DNA from 3 places in the Micromonospora echinospora genome. Region 3 is predicted to be linked to each of the others. Evidence: riboswitches for the same ligand, from Rfam matches in the RefSeq annotation. Region 3 holds a riboswitch; each other region holds the start of a gene.
The links. A riboswitch is a leader RNA that binds a small molecule or an ion and turns the genes downstream of it on or off. The one in region 3 is predicted to bind cobalamin.
Positions count from the first base shown of each region.

Region 1: linked by a shared signal. The riboswitch ahead of GA0070618_RS28540 (energy-coupling factor ABC transporter permease) and the one ahead of GA0070618_RS26335 (ABC transporter substrate-binding protein) in region 3 are both predicted to bind cobalamin.
Region 2: linked by a shared signal. The riboswitch ahead of bluB (5,6-dimethylbenzimidazole synthase) and the one ahead of GA0070618_RS26335 (ABC transporter substrate-binding protein) in region 3 are both predicted to bind cobalamin.

Region 1 covers NZ_LT607413.1:6,668,457-6,670,711, reverse strand. Annotated here, with positions in the region: gene GA0070618_RS28545 (energy-coupling factor ABC transporter substrate-binding protein) at 1-288, opposite strand, end outside; gene GA0070618_RS28540 (energy-coupling factor ABC transporter permease) at 285-965, opposite strand; cobalamin riboswitch at 996-1,165, opposite strand; gene GA0070618_RS28535 (ABC transporter substrate-binding protein) at 1,388-2,255, shown strand, end outside.
Region 2 covers NZ_LT607413.1:1,913,867-1,916,121, reverse strand. Annotated here, with positions in the region: gene GA0070618_RS08695 (EamA family transporter) at 1-838, opposite strand, end outside; cobalamin riboswitch at 910-1,105, shown strand; gene bluB (5,6-dimethylbenzimidazole synthase) at 1,143-1,769, shown strand; gene GA0070618_RS08685 (Rieske (2Fe-2S) protein) at 1,907-2,255, shown strand, end outside.
Region 3 covers NZ_LT607413.1:6,127,127-6,129,381, forward strand. Annotated here, with positions in the region: gene GA0070618_RS26330 (prenyltransferase/squalene oxidase repeat-containing protein) at 1-194, opposite strand, end outside; cobalamin riboswitch at 296-421, opposite strand; cobalamin riboswitch at 541-736, shown strand; gene GA0070618_RS26335 (ABC transporter substrate-binding protein) at 1,017-2,255, shown strand, end outside.

The DNA.
Region 1 (2,255 bases), 540 kb from region 3:
CCGCTGTCGGGTGCGGGCGACCCCGAAGTAGTAGCCGAGGAACCCGGCGCCCACCGCCGCCTGGAGGGCGAACAGGCCCGACTCGATTTCACCGGAGGGCGGCTCGTAGATGGAGGAGAACCACGGTTCGTAGTCCGGGTGGTCGGCGACGATCCTCTCCTCGGCCTGGGCGTCCGCCCCGGTGAACGGCTCCTCGGCCGAACCGCCGAGCCCGAGCACCAGCGGGGCCACCGCCAGCGCGACCACCGCCAGCAGCAGGAGCAGGTTGACCCGTCCGAAGCGCTTCACGCCGCTACCTCCTGGGGCTTGCGCAGCACGCCGAGGCGCCGCAGCTCGTCTCCGCTGACCCGGGTGAGCAGCCGCACCACCAGCACCGACAGCAGCCCCTCGCTGATCGCCAGGGGGATCTGGGTGACGGCGAAGATCCCACCGAACTTGACCACCGCGCCGAGGAAGCCGGACGTCGGGTCGGGGAACGCCAGCGCGAGCTGCACGCTGGTGACGCAGTACGTCGCCAGCCCGCCCAGCGCGGCGGCCAGGAACACCGCCACGTCCAGGCTGCCACCCAGGCGGCGGGCCAGCAGGTAGACGCCGTACGCCACCCACGGGCCGACGATCGCCATCGAGAAGATGTTCGCGCCCAGTGTGCTCAGCCCGCCGTGGGCCAGCAGGACCGCCTGGAACAGCAGCACGATGCCGCCGAGGACGCTCATCACCGGTGGTCGGAACAGCACCGCGCCGAGGCCGGTGCCGGTGGGGTGGGAACAGGACCCGGTCACCGACGGGATCTTCAGGGCCGAGAGCGCGAAGGTGAAGGCACCCGCCGCTCCCAGCAACAACTTGGACTCCGGGTCCTGCCGGACCTGCCGGACGAGAGCCCGGCTGCCGTGGACGACAAAGGGTGCGGACACCGCGAACCATGCCGCTGCCTGCACCGGGGGTAGGTACCCCTCGGCGATGTGCATCGAAGACCTTCCTCTCCAGCACCTCGTGGACGAGATCACACCGTCAAGGCCGGTCTCCTGGCTCCCGGATCGACGCTTCCTCCGGCCTTCCCAGGCCGTCGGCCTAGTGGCGCAAGTCGGAGGTCACTCCCCGGTCACAGTGGCGAGGGCCGCGCCGGTCTTCCACCGGCTTCCCGAGCACCTTGACGGCGAGAGGCTATCGACCGGCGACCGGCGGGGGCAAGAGCGGTGATCCACCTGCGGCTGACAGCCGGGTCCCCGGTGGCCGGCGGCGGTGCCCGAGGCGCAGGTCAAGCAGGGGGCACCGGTTGTGATGATCACCCCTCGGGCCGCTATTGCAACCTCTTGGCAACTACGCAAGGATTGCCCTGCGGTCCGCCTGTGACCGCGCCTTCGTCGTCGACCAAGGAAAGAGGAACCCCGTGCGGTCTGCGCGGATGGTGGCGCTTCTCGCCGCCGGTGTGGTCGCCCTGGCCGCCTGCTCGTCCCCGGCGGACACCCCAGGCGGCGACGGCGGCGACCGGCTCGTGGTGGCGACGGCGGGCGAGCCGGACACGCTCAACCCGGTGCTGAACTACGGCGTCGACGGCGGCTCGCTGATCTTCGACGGCCTGGTCGCCCGCGACGACCGTAACCAGCTCGTGCCGGCCCTGGCCCGTGAGCTGCCGACCGTGTCGGCCGACGGGCGGACGGTCACGGCGAAGCTCCGTGACGGGGTGGTCTTCCACGACGGCACCCCGTTGACCGCGCAGGACGTGGTCTTCACCTACCAGGCGGTGCTGGACCCGAAGGTCGACTCGACGCTCCGGTCCGACCTGGACATGCTCGCCTCCGTCGCCGCACCCGACCCGTCGACCGTGGTCTTCACCCTCGAGTACGCCTACGCGCCGTTCCTCCAGCGCCTCGCGCTGGGCATCGTGCCGGCGAAGGCCCTCGCCGGACAGGACGTCAACAAGGCCGCCTTCAACCGCAAACCGGTGGGCACCGGCCCGTACCGGGTGACCTCCTGGACGCCGGGCGACCGGTTGGTGCTCGCCGCCAACGAGCGGTACTGGGGCGGCAAGCCGGCCAACTCCGGCGTGGTGGTGGCGTTCGTCCCGGACGACAACGTCCGCGCCCAGCGGATGCGGGCCGGCGAGTTTGACGCCGCCGAGCTGGCCCCGAAACTGGCGTCCGGGTTCGATGGGCGGTCCGGCTACCGGGTGCAGCGGGTGCCCACCGCCGACTACCGGGGCGTGATGCTGCCGATGGGCGGGCCGGTCACCGGGGACCCGGCCGTGCGGAAGGCGC
Region 2 (2,255 bases), 3.6 Mb from region 3:
GCGGCCAGGTCAGCAGCTCGCCGAGCAGGACCAGACCGACCAGCGCGCCGATCGCCGGTTCGAGGCTCAACAGCACCGCGAACACCCGGGCCGGCATCCGGCGCAGCGCGGACATCTCCGCCGAGTACGGCAGCACCGACGACAGCAGCGCGACACCGACGCCGAGCAGCAGGATCCACGGGTCGAGCAGCGCGGCACCGCTCCCCGCGACGCCGAACGGCAGCACGGCGAGCGCGCCGACGGCCATACCCAGGGCCAGCCCCCGGCTGCCGGGGACCCGCTTGCTGACCGCTCCGCCGAACACCACGTAGCCGGCCCAGCCGACGGCCGTGCCGACGCAGAAGAGCAGCCCGAGGCCGTCGACCGCAGCCCCGCCCAACCCACTGATCAACAGGACGCCGCCACCGGCCAGCACCGCCCAGCCGGCGTCGAGCAGCCGACGGCTGCCGGCCAGCCCCACCAGCAGCGGCCCGGCGAAGCCGATGGTCACCGCCACGCCCAACGGCACCCGGTGCAGCGCGGCATAGAAGCTGAGGTTCATCAACGCGAGCATCAGGCCGAAGCCGACCACCAGGCCGCCGGTACGCCAGCCCAGCCGCAGCCCGGGACGGGCGACCGCGAGCAGGATCAGCGCGGCGAAGCCGAGCCGCAGCGTGGTGGTGCCACCGGGGCTGGTGGTGCCGAACAGCTGCTTGGCCACGGCCGCGCCGAGCTGGGTGGAGAACATCCCGAGCAGCATCAGCACCGGCGGCGGTACGGCGTCGGGACGACCCGCGCCGACGAGCCGGGCGACGGTGGAGGTGGGGACCGGCTCCGGACGGAGGGCGTGCGCGTACATGGGTGCAGCATGCCGTCCGACCCGTTCGGAGGGCGACCGGAATCCCGTCCGCCGGTTACCATGCTGGCGGCACGACTTGAGTGAGGTGCCCCGCGCGAGCGGGGAGAATCGGGAAGCCGGTGCGAATCCGGCACGGGCCCGCCGCGGTGACCGGGGAGCCACCGTCCACGCGCGAAGAGCGCAGCCACTGGTCCGCACGGGCTGGGAAGGCGGACGGCACGGCGTCGATCCGGGAGTCCGAAGACCGGCCTCGCGTCACGCGCCCACCCCTGCCGGGTGGGCCGAGCGCAGCGGGAGCCTGCCCATGGACCTGTACGACGTCATCCACCGCCGCCGGGACGTACGCGCCCAGTTCACCGGGGAACCGGTGCCCGACGAGGCGTTGCACCGGGTGCTCACCGCGGCGCACGCCGCCCCGAGCGTCGGCTACTCCCAGCCCTGGGACTTCGTCGTGGTGCGGGACGCCGACACCCGACGCCGGTTCCACGAGCACGTCCGCACCGAACGGGACGTCTTCGCCGCCACCCTGGAGGGGGAGGCGGCCGAACGGTTCGCCCGGATCAAGATCGACGGCGTGTTGGAGTCGACCCTGTCGATCGTCGTCACCCACGACCAGTCGCGGGGCGGGCCGGCGGTGCTCGGCCGGCACGCCATCGCCGACACCGGCCTCTACTCGACCTGCCTGGCCATCCAGAACCTCTGGCTCGCCGCCACGGCCGAGGGACTCGGCGTCGGCTGGGTCTCCTTCTACCGGGAGCCCTGGCTGGCCGACCTGCTCGGCATCCCCGCCGGCATCCGGCCGGTCGCCTGGCTCTGCCTCGGGCCGGTCACCCACTTCGAGACCGTGCCGGACCTGGCCCGGCACGGCTGGCGGCAGGCCCGCCCGCTCGCCGAGGCGATCCACCACGACCGGTGGACGCCGCGCGGCTGAACCCGCCGACGGGCTGCCCGAGCACGGTGGGCGGCACCTGCCCCGGTCCGGTTGGCGCCTGCCCGGTCACGCCGGGCGGCGGTGAAATCGTCACCGCCGCCCGGTTTGCGGGCTCCCGGACCGGGAAGTCGGTACGGGTGCGAGCACTTCTGATGAGGATCGAGCAGGCGGCCGGACTGGACCGGGTCGGCGACCGCCTCCAGCGGGCAGTCCAGAGCACCCTCCGGCCGCAGCGCGTCCGTGACCTGCTGCACGGCGTGTGGCTGGGGCATCCGCTGCACCCGGCGCTGGTGCAGGTGCCGGTCGGCGCGTGGCTCAGCGCCGCCGTCCTCGACGCGATGCCGGGCCAGCGGCGTGCGGCGACCGCGTTGGTGGCCGTCGGTACGGCCAGCGCCCTGCCGGCCGCCGTCACCGGGCTCAACGACTGGGCGGCCCTGAACCGGGAGCAGCGCCGGGTGGGGCTGGTGCACGCCGCCTCGAACACCG
Region 3 (2,255 bases):
TAGGCGACGCCGTCGAAGACGACCTCGAAGCGTTCCCCGTCGACGAGCTGCCGGGCCAGCCAGCCGGCTGCGGCGTCGGGCCGGTTCGCCACGGCCTGCGCGGGTGCGGTGAGTGTGGGTGTGACGAGCGTGAGGGCGGTGAGGACACCGCAGAGGAGGGTGAGCAGGCGGTGCCGGCTCAGGCGGACGACCATCGTCACGCGCCTTTCCGGCCCGGTGGTCGTCAGATCCCGGTCGGTTACCGAACGTGGGCAGCCTGCGGGACTCCGACCCGTGGGCCACGACGGGTTGAGGAGCGGGATTCGCGGACACGGCGGGTATTCGGGCTCGCCGCCAGGGTTCATCCCCTGGACGGCCTACCGTTGCGGGCCAGCGCCGGAATTCGACCGGACTTCCCCCACGCGTGTTCACGTCTGGAGTTGTGGCCACAGTGTCGGCCCCGCCACGGTGACTGTCAATGCCAGCGGTCCTGGCCGTCGGCACGGTTCCTCCCTGGTGGGCTTCACCGATCCCGGAGGAGTGGCGTAGGACACAGTGCAGAGTCCTATGTGGTTCGGTGGATGCCCTTGCTAGGGTCGGCCCGCGATGTGTGAGGGAAGCCGGTGTGAGCCCGGCACGGTCCTCGCCACTGTGACCGGGTAGTAGATCCCCTCGTGGGCCACTGGGCGTAAGCCTGGGAAGGCCGGGGTGAGCATTGACCCGGGAGTCAGGATACCTCCACCCGCACGCCATCGATGTTGATCTACGAAGGATGGATCAGATGCACATGTCCTCGTCCGGTGCTCGCGCGTCGACCGCCGCCTGCTGGTCGCGCCCCGAACGACGCTCCCGTAGGAGCTGGCACCGAAGCCGCTGACCTGTCGTCACCGTGGTCTGTGATGACCGCTGTGGGACGCGCGTCGCGCGCAGCGTGGTGCTCGCCGGCGTGACCCGTTCTGGTCCACGATTTTTTTCCGGCCAGTCCCTGCCGGAGAGCGCCGTGGTTCCGTCTTCCACCCGAGCAAGGAGCCTGTGCCGTGAACAGACGTAGCGATCGCGTGGCCGGGGCCGCCGACCGACGCGCGTTGCTCAAGGGTGTGATGTCCGGCGCCGTGCTGCTGGGCGTGCCCGGATGGGCCGGATGCGGGACGCAGGAGCCGACGGCAGCGCAGGGCGGGGTGCCGCGCCGTGGCGGGAATCTGCGGGTCGTCACCTCGGGGGCAAGCACCACCGACGATGTGCTCGACCCGCATCTGGCCGGCTCGTGGGGCGGCGGAGCGGTGGCGAAGAACATCTTCGACAAGCTCGTCGCCTACGACAACGACCTGACTCTGCGTCCACGGTTGGCCGAGCGCCTGGAGCCGAACGCCGACGGCACGGTCTGGCGGATCGTCCTGCGTAAGGGCGTGGTCTGGCACGACGGCAAGCCGCTGACCGCCGACGACGTCCTGTGGAGTGTCAAGCGGATCATCGACCCGGCGAACAAGCTGCCGGCCGCCGCCGACCTCGCCATGGTCGACCTCGCCGGATCACGACGGGTCGACGACCTGACGGTCGAGTTGCGCATGAAGCACCCGATGGCCGACCTCGGGGCGCTGCTGGCCGGCTGGTACGTCTACGTGATCCAGAACGGCACCACCAGCTTCGACAAGGCCCACCCGCCCGTCGGCACCGGTCCGTTCCGGTTCGACAGCTGGACGCCGGGCGAGCGCACCCGCCTGGTGCGCAACGAGCGCTACTGGGAGCCGGCAAAGCCCTACGTGGACAGCGTGGAGATCCTCCTCGCGTCGGACGCTGACGCCCGGCTCAACGTGTTCCTCTCCGGGCGGGCCGACATCGTGCACCAGTTGTCCCATGTGCAGGCCAAGGCCCAGCAGGGCAACCGGCAACTCGGCATTCGCCAGTCCCCGGTCGGGACCATGCACGCGTTCAACATGCTCATCGACCGTGAACCGTTCGACGACCCCAGGGTGCGCGAGGCGTTGAAGCTGACGGTGGATCGCCAGGCCATCGTCGACGCGGTGTTGTTCGGCTACGGCGAGGTCGGCAACGACCTGTACGGCAAGGGCGCGCCGAACTACGCCGACGCGATCCCGCAGCGGCCCCACGACCCCCAACGGGCGCGGGCGCTGCTGCGCGAGGCCGGCAGGGAGAACCTGAAGGTCACCCTGCACACCGCCGACGTCACGCCCGGGTACGTGCAGGCGGCGCTGCTCTACGCCGAGCAGGCCAAGCAGGCGGGCATCACCATCGAGGTGGTGAAGTCGGAGCGGTCG